3 regions of the Methylobacterium sp. Leaf94 genome follow, and region 2 is predicted to be linked to each of the others. Evidence: predicted binding sites of a transcription regulator. Region 2 holds the regulator's gene; each other region holds the start of a gene.

Region 1 (9,523 bases), on a different contig from region 2:
TCCCGGGCGCAGACAGCAGATGCCGCGCACCACGCAGTCGATCTGGACCCCCGCCTGTGAGGCGTCGTAGAGCGCATCGATGATCTGCTGGTCGACCAGCGAGTTGCATTTGATCCAGATCGCGGCGGGGCGTCCGGCCTTCGCGTGGGCCACCTCCGCCTCGATGTTCTCCAAGAGACGCGGTTTCAGGGTCAACGGCGAGACCGACATCCGCTCCAGCTCGGCGGGCTCGGCGTAGCCGGTGATGAAGTTGAAGATCCGGCTGACGTCCCGCGCCACGGCGGGATCGGCGGTAAAGAAGGACAGGTCGGTGTAAATGCGCGCGGTGATCGGATGGTAGTTGCCGGTGCCGACGTGGCAGTAGGTGACGAGGCGGTCGCCCTCGCGCCGGACCACCATCGACAGCTTGGCATGGGTTTTGAGCTCGATGAAGCCGAACACGACCTGCGCGCCGGCCTTCTCCAGGTTGCGCGCCCACCGGATGTTGGCCTCCTCGTCAAAGCGGGCCTTCAGCTCGACCAGCGCCGTCACCGACTTGCCGAGCTCGGCGGCCTCCGCCAGGGCCGCGACGATCGGCGAGTTCGAGGAGGTGCGGTAGAGCGTCTGCTTGATCGCCACCACGTTGGGGTCGCGGGCGGCCTGGGCGAGGAACTGCACCACCGCGTCGAAGGATTCGTAGGGGTGGTGGACGATGAAGTCCTTTTGTCGGATCGCCGCGAAGACGTCGCCGCCGCTCTCGCGGATGCGCTCGGGGAAGCGGGGGTTGTAGGACTTGAACTTCAGGTCCGGCCGATCGATGCCGACGATCTGCGACAGCTCGTTGAGGGCGAGCATCCCCTCCACGAAGATCACCGCGTCGCTGCTGATCTCGAGCTCGTCGGCCACGAAGGCACGCAGGTCCTCGGGCATCCCGGCCTCGACCTCCAGCCGGATGACGACGCCGCGGCGGCGCTGCTTGAGGGCCGTCTCGAAATGCAGGACGAGATCCTCGGCCTCCTCCTCGATCTCGAGGTCCGAGTCGCGGATGACGCGGAACGCGCCCTGTCCGCGCAAGGCATAGCCGGGGAAGAGCCGCCCGGTGAACAGCACGATGACCTGCTCGATGGCGATGAAGCGGGCGGTCGCATCGTTCTCGGCATCCGGCAGGCGCACGAAGCGGTCGAGCACCGCCGGCAGACGGATCAACGCGCGCAGGGTCCGGCCGTCGCGGGGGCGCACCAGCATCAGTGCGATGGTGGAGCCGAGATTCGGGATGAACGGGAACGGGTGCGCCGGATCGATGGCGAGCGGCGTCAGGACCGGAAAGACGTGGTTGAGGAAGTAGTCCTCCAGCCACGCCTTGTGATCCTGGGTCAGGCCCGCGGGTTCCATGAGCTCGATGCCAACGCCGAGAAGTTCACCGCGCAGCTCGCGCCAGCGCGCCTGCTGGTCGAGGGCGAGGCGAGAGACCTCGGTCCCCACCCGCGCCAGCTGCTCGGCCGGGGTCAGGCCGTCCTGCGAGGGCAGGACGAGACCGGCACGAACCTGGTCGTGCAGGCCAGCGACGCGCACCATGAAGAATTCGTCGAGGTTGTTGGCCGAGATTGAGAGGAACCGGACCTGCTCCAGGAGGGGGTGGTTGGCGTTCGAGGCCTCCTCCAGCACCCGGCGATTGAACTGGAGCCAGGACAGTTCGCGGTTGACGAAGCGCTCGGGCGAGTGGCGCAGGGCGAGCCCTGCCTCCCGCACGGAATCACGCGCCTCCGCACCTGGGAGGCCGTCGGCGGGAGAGAGCGGCAGGTCTCCGGGAGGCGGCAGGTCGAGATCGGCATCGGGCAGGGCATTGGATACGGGCGCCTTGGCATCCGCGAGCGTGTCCCGGATCGGCTTCCCCGGCTGAGGTTTGGAGGCTACCGCTGCGGGCTGCCCGGTCCGCCGGGCGGCGGGCCGGGCAGCCCGCGTGCGGCCCTCGGTGACACGCGGGGTTCCGGCATCCGATGCGGTCGTGTCCGAGTCCATGTCCGCCAAGAGTTCGTCTCCTACAGGTCTTCGAGGGTCGGCGTCGTAGCATGGGCCGGGCCGGCGTTTGTGACGGTTGCATGACGGTCTTCGGCCGTTGGTCGTGTAGCCAGGCCGCCGTCAGATCGGGGCATGATCCCCGGGATCCGTCTCGTCCTCGTCCTCCGGTTCTTCGGCCCCGAAGCCGAGGCGCTCCAGCACTGCCAGCGCCAGTGGCTTGGTGATGCGTCGACCCCGGCTGAGGGCATCCCGGTCCAGGGCGGTGACCACTTCTCGGGCGCGCCCGAGGGAGCGGTCGATCCGCAGGGCCAGAGCCTCCACGATGGCGAGATCCACCACCAACTGCCGGTCGACGAACAGCTTGACGAGGACCGCGCGCAACAGGGCGTCGTCCGGGGGCAGGATGGTGGCGCCGGGGGCGAGGCGCAGGCGGGAACGCAGGTCCGCCGTCGCTAGGCCCAGCCCCTCCACCGAGGTGGCGGAAGTGACCAGCACCGGGCAGCCCCGTTCGCGCGCGAGGTTGAGGAGGTGGAACAGGGCCGCCTCGTCGCGGGGCGCGCTCCCGTCCGCTCCCACTCGGTCGATGTCCTCGATCACCAGGGCGCCGTTGGAGAGGAAGCGCGGCACCGTAGCGGCGGTGATCTCCGAAGCCTGGGCCGTCCAGGCGTGGGAGCGGGTCGCCCAGATCGAGGCGAGATGGCTCTTGCCGCTCCCCGGTGGTCCGGTGAGCAGGCACACCGTGTCGGGCCAGTTGGGCCAAGCCTCGACCAGCGTATAGGCGGCCTCGTTGGCCGGGCCTACGAGGAAGTCCTCGCGGCCGTAGCGCGGGTCGGCCGGCAGGTCGAAGGCCAGCTGCTTCGGGGGGACGGTGTCGCGGGTTGCCATTCAGGGTTCAGGCTTCGACAGGAGCGCGGGTGCGTCCGCGTAGTAGAGCGGACTCTGGAGGTAACGCTCTAGGACGAAGCGGACCAGCACGCCGATGGACGCCGCCACCGGAACGGCCAGCAACAGCCCGAGGAATCCGAACAGCGAGCCGAAGGCGAGGAGTGCGAACATCAACCAGACCGGGTGAAGACCCACCGATTCGCCCACGAGCTTGGGCGAGATAATGTTGCCTTCGAGGAACTGTCCCACCACGAACACCCCGATGGTCAGGCCGATATGCAGCCAGTCGGAACCTGGCCAGAACTGCGCCAGGGCGACCCCGACCGAGAGCAGGAAGCCGGTCAGCGTCCCCACGTAGGGGATGAAGGTGAGGAAGCCGGCGATCAAGCCGATGAGGACGCCGAAGTTCAATCCGACGAAGAAGAGGCCGACGGCGTAGAAGGTGCCGAGGATGAGGCAGACCAGGGTCTGCCCGCGGACGAACCCCGTCACCGCCCCGTCGATCTCGCGCCCGAGGCGCCGGACCACCGGGCGATGCCGGGGAGGCACCCAGCCGTCGAGGGTCGCGATCATCCGGTCCCAATCGACGAGGAGGTAGAATGCCACCACGGGCGTGACGACGAGGAGCGACGCGATGGAAATCAGCGCTTGGCTGCCCGACCACAAGGATTTCAGGAAGGTCAGGAACCAGGTGCCGCCCTGTCCCACCAAGGTGCCGACCTGCGACTGCAGATCGGTGAGCACGTCGGCGCCTCCCACCCGCTGCAGCAGTGGGCCGGCCCGTTCGGCGAGGATGCCCTGCAGCCGCGAGACCATGCCGGGCAGAGTCGCCACGAGGGCGGAGACCTGATTGGCGGCGAGCGGCACCACGAGAAGCAGGGCCACCACGAGCCCGACGACGAAGACCGCGAGGATGAGGAGCGAGGCCGAGAGCCGCCCGAGCCCGAGGCGCTCGAGTCGGTCCGCGATCGGGTCGAGGAGGTAGGCCAACGCGAGGCCCGCTACGAAGGGCAGCATGACGTCGGCGAGCAGATAGAGCAGGAGGGCGACGCCCACGAAGGCCATCAGCCCGATCATCGCCCTGCCGCGCATCGGCCGTTCCCCGTCCCAATCGTCGTGTGCGCGACGTCGCCGTTCGCGGATCAACAGTGGGAACGGGAGGGGACGCGGTCAAGGCTGCAGGGCGCATGCCGACGTTTCGCGTGCGCCGCTGTCGGAGCCTCGGCTGCGGACCTCGGTGCGAATCCCCGCGACCTGCGATGCGCTCGCTGCGAGGACGGACTCGCGAAGGCGCGCGGGAGCGGTTAGAGGTCGCGGAACACGGACCTTCGGAGAGCGGCGCGGATGACCGGCGAGCCCAGACACGGAATGACCTACGCGGACGCGGGCGTCGACATCGATGCCGGCAACGCCATGGTCGAGACGATCAAGCCGCTGGTGCGCGCCACGCGCCGGCCGGGGGCGGATGCCGAGATCGGCGGGTTCGGCGGCCTGTTCGATCTGAAGGCCGCAGGTTTCAAGGATCCGATCCTGGTGGCGGCCAATGACGGCGTCGGCACCAAGGTAAAGATTGCCATCGAGACGAACCGGCACGACACCATCGGCATCGATCTCGTGGCTATGTGCGTCAACGACATCATCGTACAGGGCGCCGAGCCGCTGTTCTTCCTCGACTATTTCGCTACCGCCAAGCTGGTGCCGGGGGTGGGCGCCGACATCGTGCGCGGCATTGCGGCCGGGTGCCGGCTCGCCGGCTGTGCGCTGATCGGTGGCGAGACTGCCGAGATGCCGGGCCTCTACGACGGCTCCGATTACGATCTGGCCGGCTTCAGCGTCGGGGCGGCCGAGCGCGGGACCCTGCTGCCGCGCGGCAACATCGTGCCCGGCGATGTCGTCCTGGGCCTGCCGTCCTCGGGCGTCCATTCCAACGGCTTTTCGCTGGTGCGCCGCATCGTCGAGAAGAGCGGCCTGTCCTACGATGATCCCGCGCCCTTCGAGCCTACCCGGACCCTCGGCGAGGCCCTGCTGGAGCCAACCCAGATCTACGTCAAGCCGCTGCTGGCGGCCCTGCGCACCACCGATGGGATCAAGGCCCTCGCCCACATCACCGGCGGCGGTTTCCCTGACAACCTGCCCCGGGTGCTGCCCGACGGCGTCGGCATCAGCATCGACCTCGACGCGATCATCCCGCCCCCGGTCTTCGGCTGGCTGTCGGAGGTCGGCGGAGTTGCCGAATCCGAGATGCTGCGCACCTTCAACTGCGGCATCGGGATGGTCGTGGTGGTGGCACCCGAGAGCGTGAGCGCCGTGTCGAAGGCCCTCGACCTTGGTGGCGCCTCCCCGGTCCGCCTCGGCCGCATCACCCCGCGTGGGGCCGAGCCCGTGACCTTCGAAGGCCGGCTCGCCTTCTGATGGCGGCCGCGCAGACATCATCGGTCGGAGGCAAGACCCGCGTCGCGATCCTCATTTCGGGGCGCGGCTCGAACATGGCTTCGCTGATCGCGGCGGCCGAGGCGCCGGATTACCCCGCCGAGATCGTGCTGGTGGCATCCAACCGGCCCGAAGCGCCCGGCCTGACCTACGCCGCCGAGCGTGGCATCCCGACCCGTGCCCTCGATCACAGGGCCTATTCGAGCCGGGAGGCCTTCGACGCCGCGCTGAACGCCGAATTGGAGGCGGCCGGCATCGACCTCGTGTGTCTCGCCGGATTCATGCGGATCTTCACCGCCGGGTTCGTCGAGACCTGGGCCGGCCGGATGATCAACATCCATCCCTCCCTGCTGCCGTTGTTCAAGGGCGTGCAGACCCATGAACAGGCGCTCGCCGCCGGGGTGCGGCTGCATGGCTGCACCGTGCATTACGTCGTGCCCGAGCTCGATGCCGGCCCCATCATCGCGCAGGGGGCCGTGCCGGTCCGGCCCGGCGACGATTCCGACGCCCTCGCCGCTCGGATCCTGGTGCAGGAGCACCGGCTCTATCCCCAAGCCCTGGCTCTCGTCGCGGGCGGAAAGGCCCGACTCGATGGCGCGCGGGTGGTATTCTCGGAGGAGGTGCCGGAGGTGGAGGGGGCGCTGCTCAGCCTGTAGGCGGGCAGACGCCGCAGCCGCCTCACGCGTTCGGCAGATGCGTCGCCAGGGCTTCCAGCACCGCCATGCGAACGGCCACGCCCATCTCGACCTGCTCTCTGATGAGCGACTGCGCCCCGTCGGCGATTTCCGAAGAGATCTCGACGCCGCGGTTCATCGGGCCCGGATGCATCACGAGGGCGTCGGGTGCGGCCAGCCGCAGCTTGTCGGCATCGAGGCCGAAATAGCGGAAATATTCCTTCACGGAGGGGACGAAGGAGCCGTTCATGCGCTCGCGCTGCAGGCGCAGCATCATGACGATGTCGCAGCCCTCCAGGCCCTTGCGCATGTCGGTGAAGACCTCGACACCGAAGCGCTCGATGCCGGTGGGCAGCAGGGTCGAGGGTCCGATCACCCGGACCCGCGCACCGAGGGCCTGCAGCAGGATGAGGTTCGAGCGGGCCACGCGACTGTGCAGGACGTCGCCGCAGATCGCGACCCGCAAACCTTCGATCCGGCCCTTGTTGCGCCGGATCGTCAGCGCGTCGAGGAGCGCCTGCGTCGGGTGCTCGTGGGCACCGTCGCCGGCATTGACCACCGCACAGTCGACCTTGCGGGCCAGGAGGTGCACGGCGCCGGCCGCGTGATGGCGCACCACGATGATATCGGGCCGCATGGCGTTGAGGGTGGCGGCGGTGTCGATGAGGGTCTCACCCTTCTTCACCGAGGACGAGGCCACCGACATGTTCATCACGTCGGCTCCAAGGCGCTTGCCGGCGAGCTCGAAGGAACTCTGCGTCCGCGTCGAGGGCTCGAAGAACAGATTGATCTGGGTGCGGCCGCGCAAGGTGGTGCGCTTCTTCTCGACCTGACGCGAGAGGGCTACGGCGTCCTCCGCCCGGTCGAGGAGGATCTCGATGTCGGGTCGGGTGAGCCCCTCGATCCCGAGCAGGTGCCGGTGGGGGAAGCTGGGAGGGGCGGCTGTCATGGTGGGTCCAGGGCTATAGGCCGCCCCGCAGGGGCCGGCAAGCGCGCGCGGAGCGCCCGCCGGGCTGGCGTCGTCAGACCCCGGGGGCCACCAGCGGCCGTAGGGATTCGGCCAGATCCGTCAGGCTCAGGCCGCCCTTCTGCAGGACCCGATCCGCACGCCCCGCGAGCCGCCTGCGGTCGTCGGCCGTGATGTCCTTGGCGGTGAGGACGACGACCGGGATATCGCGCCACTCGGCCTGCTCGCGCAAGGCTCTCAGAAAGCCGAAGCCGTCCATCTCCGGCATCATCAGGTCGAGGAGGATGAGGCAGGGCTTCTTGGCCGCCGTCGCCTCCAGGCCGGCCACGCCGTTCTCGGCCGAGGCGACGCGCCAGCCCTCGCGGGTCAGCATCGCGGAGAGGCGCTCGCGGGCATCCGGATCGTCATCGATGATCAGCACCGGGCCCTTGTGCTCGGAGGGCTTGAACCGCTCCATGGCCGACTTGAGCTGGCCCCACTCAATCGGCTTCTGCAGGTAGTCGGTGGCGCCCAGCGAGAAGGCGAGGTTCTGCTCGTCGAGCACCGTCACCATGATGATCGGGGTCGCGCCGAGTTCCGGGTCGGCCCGCAGGGTACGCAGCACCGACCAGCCATCCATGCGCGGCATCGTCACGTCGAGGAGGATCACCCGGGGCTTGAGCTCGCGAGCCCGCTCCACGCCCTCGCGCCCGTCACGGGCGGTGGCCACGGTGAAGCCGTCGCGTTCCAGGAAGCGCGCCAGGAGATCGCGCGTCGCGGCGTCGTCGTCGATGATCAGGACATGGCCGCCGGCGATCGGTCGTGCCTCGCCGGTCCGGTGAAGAGAGTCGTGGTCCTGATGAGCCGCCGCGAGCGGGTTTGGAGGCACGTAGGTCGCCGGCACCGCCAGGGTGAAGGTCGTGCCGGCTCCCTCCTCGCTCTCCACCTCAATGCGGCCACCCAGCATCTCGGCGAAGGCGCGGGTGATGGCGAGGCCGAGGCCGGTGCCGCCGAACCGGCGGGTGGTCGAGGCGTCGGCTTGGGTGAAGCGCTGGAACAGCTTGGCCTGCTGCTCGGGGGTCATGCCGATACCGGTGTCCGTCACGCGGAAGACGAGCCAGTTGGCCCCCTCGCGCGCCGTGCGGGTGACCCCCAGGGTGATGCGCCCGGCCTCGGTGAACTTCGCCGCATTGCTCAGGAGGTTGATGAGGCACTGGCGCAGCTTAGTTTGGTCGGTCTGCGCCTCGCCGAGGTCGTCCGCGATCTCGAGGGCCAGGCTGTTGCCCTTCTTGTCGACCAGCGATTCCACGGTGGCGGCGACGTCGCGCACGGTCTCGGCTACCGGGAAGGCCTCGGCATAGATCTCCATGCGCTCGGCCTCGATCTTCGAAAGGTCGAGGACATCGTTGATGAGGCCCAGCAGGTGGCGGGCGTTCGCCTCGATCTTGCGCATGTCGGCGAGGAGTCCCTCCTCGCCGAGATCCTCGATCTCCTCCTGCAGCATCTCGGAATAGCCGATCACCGCCGAGAGCGGGGTCCGCAACTCGTGGCTCATGTTGGCCAGGAACTGGCTCTTGGCGCGGTTGGCCTCCTCGGCCGCCTCCTTGGCGGCCTCCAGGGCGAGTTCCGCTTCCTTGCGGGCGGTGACGTCGGAATGGGTGCCGACCCATTCGCGGATGCTGCCGTTCTCTTCCAGGATCGGGACGGCACGGGCCGACATGATCCGCCACACCCCGTCCTGGCGGCGGACACGGTGCTCGATCTCGTAGGGCGCGAGGGTTTCCAGGGCCTGCAGCCAAGCCGCGTTGGTGCGTTCGCGGTCGTCGGGATGAATCGAGCCCAGCCATCCGGCTCCGGCGGCCTCCTGGGGCGTCTGACCGGTGAAGCGGGTCCATTCGGAGGGGGTCACCTCGAATCCGCCTTCCGGATTGGTCGTCCAGACGATGGCGGTGGTGGCCTCGGTGAGGGAGCGGAAGCGCTCCTCGCTGTGGCGCATGCGCTCCTCGGAGAGCTTGCGCAGGGTTTCGTCCGAGACCACGAGTCCGACGCCGTCGGCCTGGGCGCCGCCGGTGCGTGCGGAGCCGGTCCGTCCGCGCAGGGGATAGAAGCTCATCTGGAAGTGGCGCACCCCGCGTGGTGCGCTCGGGGTGGGCACCGCCACGTCGACGTTGGTGGTCACCAAGCCCTCGTCGCGGGCGGCTTTGAGCTTCGGGATGAGCTGCTCCTGCAGCGTCGGTACGTTCGCCCAGATCGGCGCACCGAGATCGGCGCCGAATCCGCGCTCATTCATGGTGGCGAGCGCCCGGTTCATGTTCTGAATCGTCAGGTCACGGTCGAGGAAGCCGAGGCCGACGGGTGCGTTGGCGAAGACGCCGTCGAGGAGGGCGGCGGTGCGCTGCTCGTCGCGACGGCGTACCAAGGCGAGGCGCCCGAGCAGCCCGACCGCACCCAGGGCCGAGGCGATCGACACCAGCAGCAGCACGAGTGAGAGCACCCGGTCCCGCTCCTCGCTGACGGCGAGGACAGCGGTAGCGTGGTTCTGGACACCCTTGGCGGCCCCCCGCACGCCGTCCATGGTGCGCTTGCCCTC
Region 2 (9,523 bases):
CATCATGGACGCCGCGAACCCCCTCACCACCGCCGCCCCGGCCCGGATCAGCCGGGTCCGGCCCGGCCGCCGGGTCGCCGACCGGATCCTGATCCTGGCGAGCACGATCGCCACGCTGGTGGGCATCGTCGTGCTCGGCTCGATCCTGTTCATGCTGGTGGTCGAGGGCATCAAGGGCGTCTCGCCGACCCTCTTCACCGCCCCGACGCCGGGGCCCGGTTCCGAGGGCGGCGGCATCGCCAACGCGATCCTCGGCAGCCTGGTGATGACCCTCCTGGCCATCCTGGTGGCGACGCCCGTCGGCGTGATGGCGGGGACGTTCCTGGCCGAGTACGGCCGCAACTCGAAGATCGCCGACGTCATCCGCTTCCTCAACGACATCCTGCTCTCGGCGCCCTCGATCCTCATCGGCCTGTTCGTCTATACGCTGATGGTGCGCCCCATGGGCTCCTATTCCGGCTGGGCCGGCGCGGTGGCGCTGGCCATCATCGCCACCCCGGTGATCGTGCGCACCACCGAGGACATGCTGCGCCTCGTGCCCTCGACCCTGCGCGAGGCCGGCGCCGCGCTGGGCGCCCCGCCCTCCATCGTCATCCGGAGCATCACCTGGCGCGGCGCCAGCGCCGGCATCGTCACCGGCATCATCCTGGCCCTGGCCCGCATCGCCGGCGAGACCGCGCCGCTGCTCTTCACCGCGCTCAACAACAACAGCTGGTTCGCCCCCAACCTGATGGGCGGTGTGCCGAACCTGCCCGTGATGATCTACCAGTTCGCCCTCTCGCCCTATCCGAACTGGCAGCAGCTCGCCTGGGCCGGCGCCCTCCTCATCACCGTCACGATCCTCGCCCTGTCGATCGTGGCCCGCTTCGTCATCAAGACCGAGCGGTCGCGCTGACCACCCGCGCGCCGCCTGTCCCCGCCGCTTCGCCCGATAGGATCTTGAACCGATGAACGCCGCCCCCGGGATCACGTCCGCGCAGCTCACCGGACGCCACAAGGCCGACGAGTCCTCACCGGTCCGCATCGCCGTCAAGGACCTGAACTTCTACTACGGCAGCTTCCACGGCCTGAAGTCGGTCAACCTCAACTTCCACGACCGCCAGGTCACGGCGCTGATCGGCCCGTCGGGCTGCGGGAAGTCCACCCTGTTGCGCACCTTCAACCGGATCTACAGCCTGTATCCGGACCAGCGCGCGGAAGGGGAGATCCTCCTCGACGGCCAGAACGTCCTGGATTCCGGGGTCGACCTGAACGAGCTGCGCTCGCGCATCGGCATGGTGTTCCAGAAGCCGACCCCGTTCCCGATGTCGATCTACGACAACGTCGCCTTCGGCCTGCGCCTCTACGAGAAGCTGCCCAAGGCCGACCTCGACATGCGCGTCGAGGAATCCCTGCGCAAGGCCGCCCTCTGGGACGAGGTGAAGGACAAGCTCAAGCAATCCGGCATGGGCCTCTCGGGCGGCCAGCAGCAGCGCCTCTGCATCGCCCGCACGGTGGCCCAGCGCCCCGAGGTGATCCTGTTCGACGAGCCGACCTCGGCCCTCGACCCGATCTCGACGGGCCGCATCGAGGAGCTGATCGAGCAGCTGCGTTCGGAATTCACCATCGTCATCGTCACGCACAACATGCAGCAGGCGGCGCGCATCTCGCAGTTCACCGCCTTCATGTATCTCGGCGAACTGGTGGAGTTCGGGCCCACCACGCGCATCTTCATGAATCCGGAAAAGCGCCAGACGCAGGACTACATCACCGGCCGCTTCGGCTGATCCTCCGCCGGCCGGTCTCGGCCCGCGTCCCCCATCACCGCCAGGGCGGGCCCCGGACAGACGGGCCCGATCGAGGAGCGAACCCCATGCCCGACCACATCGTCAAATCCTATGATACGGACCTCGAGGACCTGCGCCGCTCGATCTCCGAGATGGGCGGCATCGCCGAGAAGATGATGACCGAGGCCGGCGAGGCCCTGGTGCGCCGGGACGCGCCCCTGGCCCAGGCGGTGATCGCCGCCGACGCCCGCCTCGACACCCTCCAGCGCGAGATCGAGGAGCGGGCGATCCTGCTCATCGCCCGGCGCCAGCCCCTGGCCATCGACCTGCGCGAGACCGTGACGGCGATCCGCGTGTCGAACGATCTCGAACGCATCGGCGACCTTGCCAAGAACGTCGCCAAGCGCGTCGTGGCGATCGCCGACCAGATCCAGCCGCAGAAGATCGTCATCGGCGTCCAGCACATGAGCGACCTGGTGCAGGAGCAGCTCAAGGACGTCCTCGACGCCTATGCCAGCCGCGACACCAAGGCGGCCCTCGACGTCTGGGAGCGCGACGACGCCATCGATGCCCTCTACAATTCCCTGTTCCGCGAGCTCCTGACCTACATGATGGAGGACCCGCGCAACATCTCGTTCTGCACGCATCTCCTGTTCGTGGCCAAGAACATCGAGCGCATTGGCGACCACACCACCAACATCGCCGAGACGATCCACTACCTCGTCACCGGCGAGAACCTCCTGGCCGAGCGCGAGCGCCCGAAGAACGACGCGTCCAACTACGCCACCGTGGACATGCCCGGCGCGGCCTGACCCCCGTGCCGGTCTGATCGAAAGCGCACGATGAGTACGCGTATCCTGATCGTCGAGGACGAGGAGGCCCTGACCCTCCTCCTCCGCTACAACCTCGAGGCCGAGGGGTTCATCGTCGACTCGGCCGCCCGCGGCGACGAGGCGGACCTGCGCCTGCAGGAGCAGGTGCCTGACCTCGTCCTGCTCGACTGGATGCTGCCGGCCCTGTCGGGGATCGAGCTCTGCCGCCGCATCCGCGCCCGGCGCGAGACCGAGCGGCTGCCGGTCATCATGCTCACGGCGCGGGGCGAGGAGGGCGACCGCATCCGGGGCCTCGGAACGGGCGCCGACGACTACATCGTGAAGCCGTTCTCGGTGCCGGAGCTCCTCGCCCGGGTCCGCGCCCTGCTGCGCCGGGCCAAGCCGGCCCACGTCGCCAACCTGCTGGTGGCCGGCGACATCGAGCTCGACCGGGTCAGCCACCGCATTCGCCGGGAAGGCCGCGAGATCCATCTCGGGCCGACCGAGTTCAAGCTCCTCGAATTCCTGATGCAGAGCCCCGGCCGGGTGTTCTCGCGCGAGCAGCTCCTCGACGGCGTCTGGGGCCACGACGTCTACATCGACGAGCGCACGGTCGACGTCCATGTCGGGCGCCTGCGCAAGGCCCTGAACCGCCCGCGCCAGAGCGACCCGATCCGCACGGTCCGCGGCTCGGGCTACTCCTTCGACGAGATGTTCGAGGCCGAGGCCGAGTAGCCGATCCCGAGGCGCGTCGGCCCAGCCGTCAGGCGGACAGCCGGGCCCGCCGCCTAGGCGAAGATCATCGCATCGGTGGGCAGGTGGACGGTGAAGGCCTTGCCCTCGTCGACCCAGCCCGGACCGGCGGCGCCGTGGTTGATGCCGTTGGCTTCCTCGGCACTGCCGGCGAAGTGATGCTGGCCGGTCTGGGTGTTGTAGAAGCGCTCCAGGGTCAGGCCGCCGGGGGCGCCCGCATCCGCGTAGGCCTCGAAGGCCACGCCCTCGTACGTGTAGGTCGGCGCCGTCTTGAGGACCTGGTCCCGCTCGGCGACGCTCGTCGTGAAGAAGTGGGCGTTCGAGGCCGTGTCGAAGAACCGGAACACGTCCACCGTGTCGGCGCCCTGGGCCGGGGCCGCCCACGGGGTGCCCTCGTAGGTGAACCACGGCAGCGTCTTTTCGATCTGCGCCTTCTCGGCCGTACTCGTGGTGTAGAAGTGATCCCCCGTATGGGTGTCGTAGAACCGATAGACCGCCGTGACGGCGGTGCCGGCGACCGGGCTCGTCTGTGCCGCCGCGGCCACCACCGGGGCGGGCGGCGCACCGTACAGGGCCTGGATCCCGGCGATGTCGCCGGCCGACAGGGTCGTGATGCCCCTGTCGAGGATGGTGTTCATCACCTCGGGCTTGGCGTCGTAATGGTCGAGGCCGAGCGCGTGGCCGATCTCGTGCAGCGCCACCAGGGAGAAATCGACGTTCTGGGTGCCGAAGACGCGGGCGCCGGAGGCGTGCCAGCCCTCGCCGCTGTCGAAGGTCACCTCCGCGGACTGCATGCGCTGGCCGCTGTAGGAATAGGTGGCGTAGCCCAGGGTCTTGCCGAGCCCGTCGATCCCCCCGAGGGTGAAGTCGATCTGGGCGTTGGCCGTCGCGGCCACCTGCTGGAAGGCGATGTCGGCGGCGGCGGCCCAGGTGGCGAAGGCGGCCTGGAGGAGGCTCACGAAGCCGGTGGGGATCGTGCCGTCGACGGCCCAGGTGACGGTGCCGCCGCCCGTGCCTGCCGCGCCCGTTCCCCAGCGTGGACCTTCCAGCGCATAATCCCCCATCGACCGCCCTCCCGTGCGTTCGGGCCAGGGTCGGCGGCAGAGCTTGCGAAATCCTTACCGGACCGGCCGCCACGCGTCGGGGCGGCGCGTCCTCACACGATGCTGCGCACCACGCCGCCATCGACGCGCAGCGCCGCCCCGCTGGTGGCGCTGGCGGCCGGGCTGCAGATGTAGGCGACCATGCTGGCGACCTCCTCGACGGTGGCGAGGCGGCCGATCAGCGAGGTCGGGCGGTGCTCGGCCACGAAGGCGCGGCCGGCGGCGTCGAGGTCGACGGCGCCCCCGGCTCCGCCGTCCTGCCCCTGCGCCATGCTCTTCATGAAATCGGCGACCCCCTCGGACAGGGTCGGCCCCGGCAGCACGCTGTTCACGGTGACGCCGCTGCCCGACACGGTCTCGGCGAGCCCCCGGGCCACGGCGAGCTGGGCGGTCTTCGTCATCCCGTAATGGACCATCTCCACCGGGATGTTCACGCCGGATTCGCTGGAGATGAAGACCACCCGGCCCCAGCCGCGCGCGACCATGCCGGGGGTGTAGGCCCGCGCCAGGCGCACGCCGCTCATCACGTTGGTCTCGAAGAACCGCTGCCAGTCCTCGTCCGGGATCTCGAAGAACGGCTTCGGCTCGAAGATGCCGGTGTTGTTCACCAGGATGTCGACGTCCGGCAGGCCGGCGACCACGCGGGCCGCCCCGTCCGGACTGGCGACGTCCCCGGGCGCCCCGATGAAGCCGGCACGGCCGGTCTCGCGCTTCAGGCGGTCGACGGCGTCGCGGACGCGGTCCTGCGTCCGCCCGTTGATCGCCACGTTGGCGCCGAGTTCGCCCAGGGCCTTGGCGATGGCGTAGCCGATGCCGCTGGTGGAGCCGCTGACGAGGGCGCGCTTGCCGGACAGGTCGAGGTTCATGGGATCGTCCTTCGGAGAGGCACTGATCCGGGTCAACGCGCAGGTCGGGCCCTGGTGCGATCGCGGCGGATGCGTCAGGCGCGGGGCTGGCGCCGCAGGACGCTGGTCACCGCCCCGAGGCTCGCCAGCGCGACGGCGCACCACAGGGTCGCGGTCACCGGCCCGGCCGGCGGGCCGCCCTGGTGCAGGCCGAAGATCACCGCCACCAGGGCCGCGCCGAAGGATTGCCCGGTGAGGCGGGCGGTGGACTGCATCCCGCTCGCCCCGCCGCTGCGGTCCCGCGGGGCGCTGGTGATGATGACCTTGTTGTTGGGCGACTGGAACAACCCGAAGCCGAGGCCGCACAGGGTCAGGCGCCAGGCGATGTCGGGATGCGACGCGCCCGCGGGGAGGAGGGCCGTCGCCGTCAGGCCGGTGGCCATCAGGGCGAGGCCGAAGCCGCCGAGCAGTCCCGGGGCGTAGCGGTCGGCGAGGCGCCCCGAGATCGGGGCCATCAGGGCGATGGCCAGGGGCCACGGCGTCATCAGGAAGCCGGTCTGGGTCTCGGAGAGGTGCAGCACGTCCTGGAAGTAGAAGGGCAGGGCGACGTAGGCCATCATCTGGGCCGCGAAGGAGGCGACCGAGCTCGCCATCGACAGGGCGAAGGCGGGAATCCGCAGGAGGTCGACGGGCAGGAGCGGGCGCGCCAGCCGGGTCTGGGTCCGGACGAACACCGCGCCGATCGCCAGGGCCGCCCCGATCTCGGCCAGCGCCACGCCCCGGGTCGCCGGGTCGCCGAGGCCGTCGACCCCGATGATGAGGAGCCCGAAGGTCACGGCGTTGAGGAGGGCGCTGCGGAGGTCGAAGCGCCCGCCGTTCCGGGGCGTCACCGGGAGGGTGCGGGCCCCCACCGTCAGGGCGATCAGCCCCACCGGCAGGTTGACCAGGAACAGCCAGGGCCAGCTCGCCACCGACAGAATGGCGGCCGCCACCGTCGGACCGGCGGCGGAGGCCATGGCCACCACCAGGGCGATGTTGCCGACGCCGCGCCCGATCATCCGCTGCGGGTAGATGAAGCGCACCAGGGCGGTGTTCACGCTCATGATGCCGGCGGCCCCGAGCCCCTGCGCGATCCGCGCGGCCACCAGGGCTTCGAAGCTGGGGGCGAAGGCGCAGGCGACGGACGCCGCCGTGAACACGGCGAGACCGGCGAGGTAGATCCGGCGATAGCCCAGGATGTCGCCCAGGGCGGCCAGGGGCAGCAGGGCGGCCGTCACCGCGATCTGGAAGCTGTTGGTCACGAAGATCGCCGCGGAGGGCTCGACCCCGAGGTCCTTGGCCATCACCGGCAGGGCGACGTTGACGATGGCGCCGTCGAGGACCGCCATGGTCATGGCGAGGCCGATCGCGAGGAGCGCCAGCATGCGTTCGCGCACCGGAATGCCGTCCAGTCCGGGCTCGGGCGGTGTCCGGGGCGGGAGATCCTGGTGCGGGAGATCTTGACCCTGGGAGGGATCCTGATCCCGGGACGTCGTCCGGTCCGGGGAGGAAGGTCGGCCGCGCGGATCCGGGCCGGGAACGTCGGTGGTCATGGCCGAGCCCTGGGACGCCGGGCCGGAAACCGCAAGGGCCGGGGAAACGCGGCGTGTCGTTTGTCACCGGGATCGGGCGACGCTGGTGCGGAACCTGCGCTATGTCAGCCCGGTGCGTAGGATTGCGCGCCGTTGCCGGGACCCCACATGGACGCGCTCCTCAAACTCTCCGCCCTGCTGCTGGCGGCCCTGCTGTCCGTGGCGCCCGCCGCCGCCCAGCCGACCGCCAACGACACGGCGCCCCTCGGCATCGCCCTGGAGGGCTTCGCCTACCCGTACCCGGTCTTCTATCTCGAGCGGATGCGCGACGGCGAGCGCCAGCGCCTCGCCTACATGGACGTGCCCGCGGAGGGACAGGCCAACGGCCGGACCGTCCTGCTGCTGCACGGGCGCAACTTCCCGTCGAGCTACTGGCAGCCGGTGATCCAGGCCCTGACCCGCGCGGGCTACCGGGTGCTGGCCCCGGACCAGCTCGGCTTCGGCAAGTCGGCCAAGCCCGTGGGGGCCTACACCTTCGACGCCATGGCGGCCGACACCGTGGCGCTGCTCGACTCCCTCGGCCTGGCCCGGGTCGACGTGGTGGCCCATTCCATGGGGGGGATGCTGGCGGTGCGCCTCGCGCGCAATGCCCCGACCCGGGTCAACAGCCTCGTCCTCGAAGCGCCGATCGGCCTGGAGGATTACCGGTTCACGGTGCCGCCGGTTTCCGACGCCACCCTGCTGCGCCTGGAGGGCGACGCCACGGCGGAGTCCTACCGCCGCCAGCTGATGACGAACTACGCCCTGTCGCTGCCGGCCTCCGCCATCGAACCCTTCGTGTCGCTGCGCGAGCGGGTGAAGGGCTCGGGCGAGTATCCGCGCTGGCTGCAGTCCTTCGTCAATGCCTACCAGGCGATCTGGGGGCAGCCGGTGGTGCACGAGATCCCGCTGCTCCCGGTCCCGACCCTCTTCATCATGGGCGAGAACGACCACAACGCCCCCGGCAAGCCCTTCGCGCCGGAAGCCCTCCGGGCCGGGATGGGGCGCAATGCCGAGCACGCGCGGACGCTGGCCGGCCGGATGCCGAACGGCCATGCCGTGGTGCTGCCCGGCATCGGGCACCTCGTCCACATGGAGGCGACGGACCAGTTCAACAGCCTGACGCTCGAATTCCTCGACGGCCACTGAGCGCCGGGCCACCACGACGGGAGAGACGACATGAGCGTGCGCATGGATGTCGGCGTGATCGGCCTCGGACGGATGGGCCGCGGCATGGCGGCGAGCCTGGTCCGGGCCGGGCACAGGGTCCGGGTCTGGAACCGCTCGGCCGGCGCGGCCGACGGGCTCGACGGGGTGGTCCCGGTGGCGAGCGCCGCCGAGGCCTTCGCCGGGGATGCGGCCATCACCATGCTGGCCGACGACGCGGCCCTGCGGGCGGTGATCATGGAGGGCGGCCTCCTCGACGGCCCCGGGCGCCCGGGCCTGCATCTCTCGATGAGCACGATCTCGGTGGCCCTGGCGCAGGAGCTCGCCGCCATCCACGCCCGCGCCGGCGTGCCCTACATCGCCGCTCCGGTCTTCGGACGTCCGGACGTCGCCGAGGCCGGCGCCCTGAACATCGTGGCGGCCGGAGATCTGGACGCGATCGCGCGGGCCCAGCCGCTCCTCGACGCCATGGGCGCCAGGACCTGGGGCTTCGGGACCGAGCCGCACCGGGCCAACGCGGTGAAGCTCGCGGGCAACTTCATGCTGATCGCGGCGATCGAGGCCATGGGCGAGGCGGCCGCCCTGGCCGAGGGCCACGGGGTGACGGGAGCCGACCTCCTCGACCTCCTGACGAACACCCTGTTCGCTTCCCCCGTCTACAAGAACTACGGCGCGCTCATCGCGGCCCGGCGCTACGAGCCGCCGGGGTTCAACCTCAAGCTCGGCGCCAAGGATGTCGGCCTGGCGCTCTCCGCGGCCGGGGCCGCCGGGGTGCCGATGCCCTTCGCCAGCGTGCTGCGCGACAACCTCATCGAGGCGATGGGCCACGGCGACGCCGAGAAGGACCTCGCGGCCCTCGCCGAGGTCGCCCGCCGGCGGGGCCGGACGGCCTGAGGGCGGTTTCCGCCTTCAGCGGAAGACGAAGAGCGACACGCCGACCACCACCGGCACCAGGGCGGCGAGGCCGATGAACAGCGGCATGACCCAGCCGCCGCCGGTCTCCGGCCTCGCGGCCTCTCGCGCCTTCGGCGGCGCGGCCTCGGTCTTCCGGGCGAGCGCCACGCGGGCATGCGAGGGGGCGTTGCCGGCCGCCTCGTCGTCGGTGCCAAGCTGCGACAGGCCGGGGTCGTACTGGGCGATCTTGTCCCCGGTCCGGCCACTGTCGATGTCCGCCTTCAGCATGGCGGTGGTGGGCCGGTCGGATTCGGGCGGCGTCGCGACCGCGAGGTTGCCCGGGGACGGGGGTGTTTCGGATCGTAAGGTCATGGGGGGCTCCGTGTCCGGGGGCGGACCTGTGGGGAGGCAACGCGCCATGGCCTCGCCCGTTCGTCGCCCGCTCTGACGCAGCACCGCGCCACGCCTCGGGGGCCCAAGCCGCGCCACGGGCGAAAATCGCGTCCCCGTCCGGGGTGACCGGGGTCCGGCCGCTGTGCTTTCGGCGGGAGAGCGCGGCATCGGCCCGGGTCA
Region 3 (9,523 bases), on a different contig from region 2:
GCTGGAAGAACGGATCGGTGGTGTCGGGCTTCGACAGCACCAGGGCCGCCTGGCCGAAATAGTTCAGGACGAGGCAGGGGCCGACGAGGCCGAGCCAGGCGATCTGGATCGGCCGGCGCCCGAAATGGCCGAGATCGGCGAACAGGGCCTCGGCCCCCGTCACCGCCAGGAACACCGCGCCGAGCGCCACCAGGGCGCCGGTGCCGTGCCCGAGGAGGTAATGCACGGCGTAGTACGGGTTGAGGGCCCAGAACACGTCGGTGTTGGCAGCGATGTGGGGCAGCGCGGCGAGCGCCATCGCGGCGAACCACACCACCATCACGGGGCCGAAGAAGGAGGCCACCTTGCTGGTGCCGCGCACCTGGATGAGGAACAGCGGTACGATGATCGCGATGGTGATCGGCAGCACGTACGAATCGAAGGCCGGGGTGACGAGCTTCAGGCCCTCCACCGCCGAGAGCACCGAGATCGCCGGCGTGATGATGGCGTCGCCGTAGAACAGCGAGGCGCCGAGCAGACCGAACATGAACACCACGCGGGAGCCGCCGAGCGCCGTGCGGGCCAGTGCCATCAGCGAGAGGATGCCGCCCTCGCCGTTGTTGTCCATCCGCAGCAGGATGACGACGTACTTGATGGTGACGATGAGGACGAGGGCCCACAGGATCAGCGAGGCGACGCCCAGCACCTCCTCGCGCAGCAGGATGCCGTCGGCCCGCGCCGAGACCAGGGCCTCGCGGAAGGCGTAGAGCGGGCTCGTCCCGATGTCGCCGTAGACAACCCCGACGGAACCGAGGACCAGCGTCCACAGGCCCGCCGGGCCGTGGGCCCGGGCGGTCTCGGGCGAGGCCTCGGCGGCCGGAGGTGCACCGGCGCCGTCGGGTTTGGCGGCGGGCGCGCTCGAAGGGGCGGTCTGCGTCATTCGGCTCGATCGAGGCTCGTGGCGAGCCCAACGTCTCGCGGCGCGGGTTTGGTCGCGCGCGAGAACGCCGGGGCCGTCCCGACGGGGTCGGGCGGCGGGGGACGGTCGCGTTCACGCTATCATGCGGCGCAGCACGCGAGAACGGCAACCTGGGCGCGGTTGCCGCTCATCGGGGTTCGAGTCCGGATCGCGTCCGGCAGCTGCGCGTCAGGAGGCTACTCGGCGGCGGTGCGGGTACCCGTGCCGAAGCGCCGCTCGATGTAGTCGGTCACCACGGTCTCGAAATCCTTGGCGAGGGTCGGTCCGCGCAGGGTCATGGCCTTCTTGCCGTCGATGAAGACCGGCGCCGTGGGGGTTTCGCCGGTGCCCGGCAGGGAGATGCCGATGTCGGCGTGCTTCGATTCGCCGGGGCCGTTCACGATGCAGCCCATCACCGCGACGTTGAGCCCCTCGACGCCCGGATAGGCCTTCTTCCATTCCGGCATCGAGGTGACGATCCAGCTCTGGATGTCGCGGGCGAGTTCCTGGAACGTGGTCGAGGTGGTGCGGCCGCAGCCCGGGCAGGCGGCGACGAGGGGCACGAAGGTGCGGAAGCCCATGGTCTGCAGGAGTTCCTGCGCGGCCTTCACCTCCACGGTGCGGTCGCCGCCCGGCTCGGGGGTCAGCGAGTAGCGGATGGTGTCGCCGATGCCTTCCTGCAGCAGCACGCCGATGGCGGCGGAGGCGGCCACCAGGCCCTTCGAGCCCATGCCGGCCTCGGTGAGACCCAGATGGATGGCGAAGTCGGAGCGGCGCGCCACCTCGCGATAGACCGCGATGAGGTCCTGCACCGCCGAGACCTTGGCCGACAGGATGATCTTGTCCTGGGACAGGCCGAGTTCCACCGCGCGCTCGGCCGAGCTGAGGGCCGATTGCACCATGGCCTCGCGCATCACCGCGCGTGCGTCGATCGGCCGGGCCGAGCGGGCGTTCTCGTCCATCAGGTGCGTGAGCAGCGCCTCGTCGAGGGAGCCCCAGTTCGCGCCGATGCGGACGGTCTTATCGTAGCGGATCGCCTGCTCGATGATGGTCGAGAACTGCGTGTCCTTCTTCTCCTTGAAGCCGACATTGCCCGGGTTGATCCGGTACTTGGCCAGCGCCTCGGCGCAGGCCGGATGGTCGGACAGGAGCTTGTGGCCGATGTAGTGGAAGTCGCCCACCAGCGGCACGTGCACGCCGATGCGGTCCAGGCGCTCGCGGATCTTCGGCACGGCGGCAGCCGCCTCGTCCCGGTCGACGGTGATGCGCACGAGCTCCGAGCCGGCCCGGGCGAGCTGGGCCACCTGGGCCACGGTGCCGTCGATGTCGGCGGTGTCGGTGTTGGTCATCGACTGGACGACGATCGGTGCACCGCCGCCCACCGTGACCGCGCCCTCACCGGATCCGATGGTGACGCCGACCGTGCGGTGGCGTGGGCTCGGGCCTGCGATCTCGGGGCCGGTGCCGCTGATCGGGTTGATGGGGGTCGCGTCCATGATGTCCATCGTTGACTGTGCGCTCCGAGGAACGTCCGCCGCCGACCGGGAGCCTCCGATCGGGCCGGTCCGGACCGGGGGCGGCGTTCCGATGCCGCAAACTCTACGCCCTCGATCGTTTAGCTGAGATGACGGCGGGCGGGCGTCAAGTCCGCTGCGTCACCGGGCATTCCGGATGGCACAGCGAACACGCTGATCGTATTCGGCTTCTCCCATGTCCCATCCGGGCGGCGATGTCGAGTTTCCGGACCAGTCCGGGTGGCAGGGCTGCGTCACGGACAGGGAACCGCTGCATCTTCCCGCCTGTTTGTGGCCTTGCGGCATCATATATTGCGCTGCAGCATAAACGTTGGGAGATCCGCATGCTTGATCCGCATCAGCAGCCGACGGTCGATTCGCTCATCGACGTCCCGGTCGAACGGGACCTGCGGATGCAGCCCGCCGCCAAGACCCGTGTGATGGCGGGTCCGCATGCGGAGAAGACCGTCGCCCTCGCCCTTCAGGGCGGCGGCGCGCACGGCGCGTTCACCTGGGGCGTGCTCGATGCGCTGATCGAGGACGGGCGCCTCGGTTTCGAGGCGATCACCGGGGCGAGCGCCGGGGCGATGAATGCAGTCGTGATGGTCGATGGCTGGCTCGAGGACGGGCCCGGGGGCGCTCGCCGGGCCCTGGAGCGGTTCTGGCGCGAGGTCAGCCTCGATGGCGACTTCTGGCCGGCTCAGCGCCGCGCCTTCAGCGGTCTGTTCGAGTTCTGGTCGAACAATCCGATCGCGGAGTTCTGGAGCCGGGCCCTGAAGACCAGCCCCTACACCTCGAACCCGCTGAACTACAATCCGCTCCGCAAGGTGCTCGCCGCCCAGGTGGATTTCGAGCGCCTGCGCGCCGCTGAGACCGCTGCGGTGTTCGTCTCCGCCACCAATGTCTGGACGGGCAAGCTCGCGGTGTTCGAGCGCGAGGCGCTGAACGTCGATCACCTCATGGCCTCCGCCTGCCTGCCGACCGTGTTCCAGGCGGTGGAGATCGACGGCGTGCCCTACTGGGATGGCGGCTATCTCGGCAACCCGCCGCTCTATCCCCTCTATCGCGGGGCCGAGACCCGCGACATCGTCCTGGTGCAGATCAACCCGGTGGAGCGCCGCGAGACCCCGCGCACGCCGCAGGAGATCCAGGACCGGCTCAACGAGATCACCTTCAACGCCAACCTCATGCGCGAACTGCGCGCGATCGACTTCGTCGACCACCTCATCGCCGAGGGTGTGCTCGGCCGGGGCGAGTACCAGTCGCAGTACGTCCACCGCATCGACGGCACGGGCGCCCTCGACGAGTACCAGGCCTCCTCGCGCCTCGATGCCCGCTGGCGGGTGTTCGAGCGCCTGCGAGACAAGGGCCGTGGTGCGGCTCAGGCCTGGATCGCCGAGAATTACGAGCAGATCGGCCGAACCTGCACCCTCGATCTCAAGGCGACCTACCGTTGATGCGCGTCCACACGCCGCGGCTGGATTAAGAGCAGCGGTTCGTGCGTTGATCCTCTTATGACGACCGAACCGAACCGGCCCGGCCCCACTGCCATCGTCGACCTGCTCGTGCCGCTCCGGCGCTACGCGCGGGCCCTGACGCGCGACACGCTGCGGGCCGATGACCTGGTGCACGATGCGCTGGTGCGGGCCCTGGAATCGGGCCAGGCGGCGCGGCCGAACACCAACCTGCGCACCTGGATGATGACGGTGCTGCACAACGTCTTCATCGACGAGCAGCGCCGGAAGCGGGTCGAGGCCCGCCACGCCGATACCCTCGTGCAGATGAGCGAGGAGATGGCGCCCCCGGCCCAGGAGGCGCAGGTCCGCCTCGCGCAGATCCGGCGCGCCTTCCTCACGCTGCCGGAAGAGCAGCGCGCCGCCCTTCACCTCGTTACCCTGGAAGGTATGGCCTATGCCGATGCGGCGGCCGTCCTCGGCATCCCCATCGGCACACTGATGTCGCGTCTCGGGCGGGGCCGCGCCGCCCTGCGGGCCTTCGAGGAAGGTGAGCGCCAGGGGAGCGGTCTCGCCGAGCGGCGCCAGCGCCTCGCGGCCGAGCGGCCGCGCCTGCGCCTCGTCGCCCAGGACGAGGACGACGCATCGCACCGAACGGGCCGCGCCGTCGGCGACACCTGAGACGTTTTCGAAGACCGGGACGGAGCGCCATAGGCAGGCCGATCCGTTCTCAGCGCGGCCGGGACTCCTCGTCCGGGGACGCGCCCCCTGTATCCGACCGGAGCCGACGCCATGGACCAGACCGCGATGATCGATCCGATCACCGAGAATGACCTCACCGCCTTCGTGGATGGGCAGCTCGATGGCCTGCGCCGCCTCGACGTGGAGGCGCACCTGGCGCGCAATCCCGAGACCGCCGCGCAGATCATGGCCGAGCTGCACGACCGGGACGCGCTCCGGCAGGCCTTCGCCATTCTTCCCGGCCCCGGACCGGAGCGTAACCGGGCCGCCGCACGGCGCCTCGACCGGACTCTGGCCTGGCGCCGGTTCGGTGACCGCCTGCGTCGCGCCGCGGTGATCGCGCTCCTCGTTGGCACCGGCTGGCTGGCCCATTCCGACGGGCCTTTCCTCGGCGTGCCGGACACGTTCGCCTCCCCCGTGGATCCGGCCCTGGTCGCCGATGCCCGCCACGCCCGCGAGGCGGCGCAGGTCCGCGCCCGCATTGCCGCGCAGCGGGGCGATCAGGCCCAGGCTTATGATCGCGCCGGCATTGCCGCAGCTACCGGCATCGCGTTGCCCGACCTGCCGGCGGACTGGACGGTGCGCGACGTGCAGATCGTGCCGGCCCGCAACGGCACCGGCATCGAGGTGGTGATTGACGCCGGCAAGCTCGGCGAAGTCTCCCTGTTTGCCACCCGCAGCCTCGACGGCCACGTCGCTCCGAGCGAGGTCACGAGCCCCGGCGACGGCGAGACCGCCTACTGGACCGCCGGTCACTCGGCCTACGCCCTCAGCGGAGGTCACGACCACGTCGGTCTCGAATCCGCAGCACGCAACCTCGCCGGCCGGACCGCAACGAAGCTCTGATCGGTCGTCGCGTCGGTCCGGCGCCTGCATTGCCCGGTTTCCGCGACGCGGCGCCCTCCCGGCGCGTCGATCGCCTGTGTCGATGCAGGACGGCCAAGTCCGGTCATTCGCCTCTTCCGACGTTTTCCGGGAGCCCGAAAGAAACATCGAAAGCGATTTCGTCAGCGTTCAGACGAGCCGTGCCATAGGCCTGTTGTATAGAAGCCCTATACTCCGATGGCACCTGCTCTGTGCCGACCTCTGACGCCGAGACGCCGATGGCCCGCCTGCTCCCGACCCTGATGTTCCTGGCCGTCCTGCCGGTGGGGATTGCCCCTACGGCGGTTTGGGCGGAGGAGACTGTGCCGAAACCGGCCTCGGCCCCCGCCGTCGGTGTCACGCCTCTGACACCCGGCAAGGCAGCCCGGGCACCCTACCTCTCCGAGGCACAGGCGCCCGACACCGTCGCGATCCTCGGAGCCCCGCCGCGGGGCCAGTCGGCGGCCGAGTCGGCGGACAAGGCCGCGTTCGTCGCAACTCGGGCCCTCAAGGGAACGCCGCGCTGGACCCTGGCCACCACCGATGTGGCCGATGGCGCCTCGGCGATCCTTGACGACTTCGCCTGCGTCATCGGCCAGCGTATCGAGCAGTCCCGGGCGCCTGCCCTGATGACCCTTCTGGAACGCGCGCGCCTCGACATCGCCCAGGCCACTCGTGGTCCGAAGCTGCATTACCGCCGCCTGCGCCCCTTCGTCGGCAACGACGCGGAGATCTGCGTGATGCGGACCTCCGACCTCGGCAATGCCTTCAGCTTCCCGTCGAGCCATGCGACCCAGGCCTGGACCTACGCAGCGATCATGGCGGCCCTGATGCCCGAGAAGGCGACGCAGTTCTTCGTCCGTGCCCGCTCCTACGGCGAGAGCCGTGTCGTCTGCGGTCTGCACTGGGCGAGCGATATCGAAGCCGGGCGCACGGCTGCCAGCGCCGTCTTCGCCGCCCTTCAGGGCGACGCCGGCTTTCGGGCCGATCTGGAGAAGGCTCGCGTCGAACTCGGCAAGCTCAGGGCCGTCGGCGGTCCGGCTCCCGACCAAGCCGTCTGTGCCCGCGAGGAGGCCGCCGCGCGTGAGCCGATCCTGTAGTGTTTGACCGGCGACCCAGCGTTCCAGAACTTCATCACTGAGCAGTACCGAATCGGTTACGCCTTCGAGCATCGCTGCGGCCCCGACCCGATCTTCCTGCAGAAACTTCCGCAACCAGCAGGTCGACGCGGACCTAAGCTAGACCCAGATCGACGCCCTGAGCGACGATCTCACCCGGGCCCTGCGCTTCACGGGCCGGATCACCAACGTCCTCGACGCGTTCGCGGTCGACAACCAGATCAAGGCGCACGTTGCCACCGGTCCCGTGCAGCACACCCTGCTCACCGACGAACTCATGCCCTCTGTAAGCTTCGCGCCCTCCTTCGCCCCACAACTTGGGCTCGATCGCGACGGAACACAGTTCCAGTCGACGGAAGTCCAGCAGATGGCGGCGTCAAGTTCAATGTGCCGGGCACCAACGTCGTCCTGAACACCGCCATCTTCGACATCACCCAGACCAACGTGCTGCGGCCCGACCCCGTCAATCCGTTGGTCTTTCAGGCCGCCGTCGGAGAGGCGCAGGCGCGCGGCGCGGAACCGGAGGCTGTCGCCAATCTCGGACCCGGCTTCAACATCATGGCTGCCTACAGCCACGTGGACATCCGAACGACCCGGAGCCCGGGCAGCCCGGAGAAGGTCGGGCTCGCCCTTTCGGGCATTCCCGACAACCCCTTCAAGATGCGCGCGACCTCCGCGCTAACCCCCGGGTCTCGACCTCTCGGGTCTCGGGGTCGGCGGCGGCGTGCGCGACGCTGGCAGCAGCCCGGCCAACGACGTGCCCAGCAGCTTCCGCAACGCCACCGTGCCTCTGTTCGATGCCGTACTCGGCTACGAGTTCGCATGGATCGATCCGAAGCTGCAGGGCATGAAGCTGCAGGCCACCGTCCACAACCTGTTCGACCACAACTATCAGACCTGCTGCCAGGCGGGCTACTGCTATCGCGGTCAGCCGCGCCGGTTCATCGCGAGCCTGATCGATCTCTGGGAACGCGCTGCCCAACGGAAAGAGGCCCGGCCGATCAGCCCGGCCGAGCCTCCTCGAGGATTTTCCCGTGAAACGTTAACGACGTTTCCTCAGGATTTGGTGATCGTTCCGGTCTGGGCACGCCTGCGGCGTCGGGCCAGCATGTTCAGCCCCTCCACGCCCGCCGAGAAAGCCATGGCAGTGTAGATGTACCCCTTCGACACGTGAGCACCGAAGCCTTCGGCGATCAGCGTCATGCCGATCATGATCAGGAAGCCCAGCGCCAACATCACCACCGTCGGGTTGGCGGCGATGAAGCGCGACAACGGGTCGGCAGCCAGCAGCATCACGGTCACGGCGGTGACGACGGCGATCACCATGATGGGCACGTGCTCCGTCATGCCCACCGCCGTGATGATGCTGTCGATGGAAAACACGAGATCGAGGACGAGGATCTGGCCGATGGCCGCGGTGAAGCCGAGCCGCACAGCGCTGCTCCCGAGCGTCTCCGGCTCCGGATCGACGGTGTGATGGATCTCCTTCGTGGCCTTCCACAGCAGGAACAGGCCGCCGGCGATGAGGATCAGATCGCGCCAGGAAAAGCCCTTGCCGAACACCTCGAAGACGGGCTGCGTCAGGGCGACGATGTACGCGATGGTGGCGAGGAGGCCGAGGCGCAGGATCAGCGCCAGGCCGATACCGATGCGCCGTGCCTTCTGCTGGTGCTCGGGCGGAAGCTTGTTGGTCAGGATCGAGATGAAGATGAGGTTGTCGATGCCGAGCACGACCTCCATCACCACCAGGGTGGCGAGGGCCGCCCAGGCGGTGGGGTCGCTGGCGAGTTGAAGCAGGCTGTCCACGGTGGCCTCGTCGAGTCAGTCAGGGCCGCTCCCCCGGACGGCGTCGCGCCGGGAGCGGGGATGGAGAGGGGCGGGGCCGGTCCCGGCCCCGTTCGGCTCGGTCAGGCCGTCGGGCCGGGGCTGCTCGCGGCCACGCCTGGCCGTTCGGCCGGGGCCGGGCTGAAGATCCGCACCGCCTTCGGCACCACCTTGAAATGGGCCGGGGTGTAGGTCGACAATTCGCCATCGGTGTTCACGGGGCGCGGCTTCTTGGTCTTCACCACGATCTCGGTGGTGCTGAAGGCCCGCACGTCGGCCGCCTTGCCCTGGGTGCCCTTGCGCAGAGCCGGCAGGAGCATCAGCAGCCGCCACCAATGGGCGACCTCCAGGCTGTAGAAGTCGAGCTTGCCGTCGTCGACGGTGGCCGTCTCCTCGACGGTCATGCCGCCGCCGTAGTGACGTCCGTTGCCCACCGAGACCTGGATGGTGCGCACCGTCTCGGTCTGGCCGTCATGCTCGATGTAGACGGTGAAGGGTCGCATCCGCCGAAGCACGCGGACCGCCGCGATGCCGTAGCCGAGGGTGCCCCAGGTCTTCTTCGATTCCGCCGTGAGGTCGCCCGCGAGGTCCGCCGAGAAGCCGATGCTGGCGACGTTGAAGTAGTAGTGCCCGTTGACGCAGCCGAGATCGGCCGGGCGTGCCTCCGCGCTGGTGATGAGGCGAGCGGCCTCCACCGGGTCGACGGGCAGGCCGAGGGAGCGGGCGAGATCGTTGGCCGTGCCGAGGGGCAGGATGCCCAGGGGCAATCCCGTCTCGACCAGAGCGGGCGCGGCCGCGTTGAGGGTGCCGTCACCGCCACCGAGGATGACGAGATCGCAACCCTGCGCGTGACGCTTGATGACCGCAGTGCAGTCGGCGTTACCCGGCGGCTCGAAGGGTTCGATCCCTCCGGCGCGGAGGACGTCGCGGACCTCGTCGAGGGAAAAGCTGCCGTTGCGGGCCTTCGGATTGACGAGGAGAAGCGCCTTGCGGGAGGGCGCGCTCATCGGGAGGCTCCGGTCTGGCACGGATCAGGCTGACGATGTGGGAACGGGAAACAACGAGGGACCA

The links. Region 2 encodes PhoB, which activates phosphate uptake and scavenging genes when phosphate is short. Its sites were predicted from a motif close to TGTCATNNANCTGTCAT; they were not measured.
Region 1: the regulator PhoB is predicted to act here: its motif matches at 2,068-2,084, upstream of ASG63_RS07075 (RNA degradosome polyphosphate kinase).
Region 3: the regulator PhoB is predicted to act here: its motif matches at 5,673-5,689, upstream of ASG63_RS02115 (acid phosphatase).

Annotation. Positions count from the first base shown of each region.
Region 1 covers NZ_LMRM01000009.1:43,564-53,086, reverse strand. Annotated here, with positions in the region: gene ASG63_RS07075 (RNA degradosome polyphosphate kinase) at 1-1,998, opposite strand, end outside; gene ASG63_RS07070 (hypothetical protein) at 2,119-2,883, opposite strand; gene ASG63_RS07065 (AI-2E family transporter) at 2,884-3,975, opposite strand; gene purM (phosphoribosylformylglycinamidine cyclo-ligase) at 4,228-5,295, shown strand; gene purN (phosphoribosylglycinamide formyltransferase) at 5,295-5,969, shown strand; gene ASG63_RS07050 (aspartate carbamoyltransferase catalytic subunit) at 5,992-6,936, opposite strand; gene ASG63_RS07045 (response regulator) at 7,010-9,523, opposite strand, start outside.
Region 2 covers NZ_LMRM01000008.1:99,054-108,576, forward strand. Annotated here, with positions in the region: gene pstA (phosphate ABC transporter permease PstA) at 5-895, shown strand; gene pstB (phosphate ABC transporter ATP-binding protein PstB) at 948-1,766, shown strand; gene phoU (phosphate signaling complex protein PhoU) at 1,853-2,578, shown strand; gene phoB (phosphate regulon transcriptional regulator PhoB) at 2,609-3,313, shown strand; gene ASG63_RS06575 (matrixin family metalloprotease) at 3,367-4,395, opposite strand; gene ASG63_RS06580 (SDR family NAD(P)-dependent oxidoreductase) at 4,488-5,300, opposite strand; gene ASG63_RS06585 (MFS transporter) at 5,375-6,703, opposite strand; gene ASG63_RS06590 (alpha/beta fold hydrolase) at 7,019-8,038, shown strand; gene ASG63_RS06595 (NAD(P)-dependent oxidoreductase) at 8,081-8,950, shown strand; gene ASG63_RS06600 (hypothetical protein) at 8,966-9,322, opposite strand.
Region 3 covers NZ_LMRM01000002.1:74,066-83,588, forward strand. Annotated here, with positions in the region: gene ASG63_RS02090 (potassium transporter Kup) at 1-919, opposite strand, end outside; gene ispG (flavodoxin-dependent (E)-4-hydroxy-3-methylbut-2-enyl-diphosphate synthase) at 1,135-2,442, opposite strand; gene ASG63_RS02100 (patatin-like phospholipase family protein) at 2,796-3,908, shown strand; gene ASG63_RS02105 (sigma-70 family RNA polymerase sigma factor) at 3,966-4,586, shown strand; gene ASG63_RS02110 (anti-sigma factor family protein) at 4,698-5,492, shown strand; gene ASG63_RS02115 (acid phosphatase) at 5,750-6,610, shown strand; partial or broken gene ASG63_RS26745 (TonB-dependent siderophore receptor) at 7,016-7,240, shown strand; gene ASG63_RS26750 (TonB-dependent receptor) at 7,353-7,781, shown strand; gene ASG63_RS02130 (TerC family protein) at 7,685-8,434, opposite strand; gene ASG63_RS02135 (lipid kinase) at 8,536-9,459, opposite strand.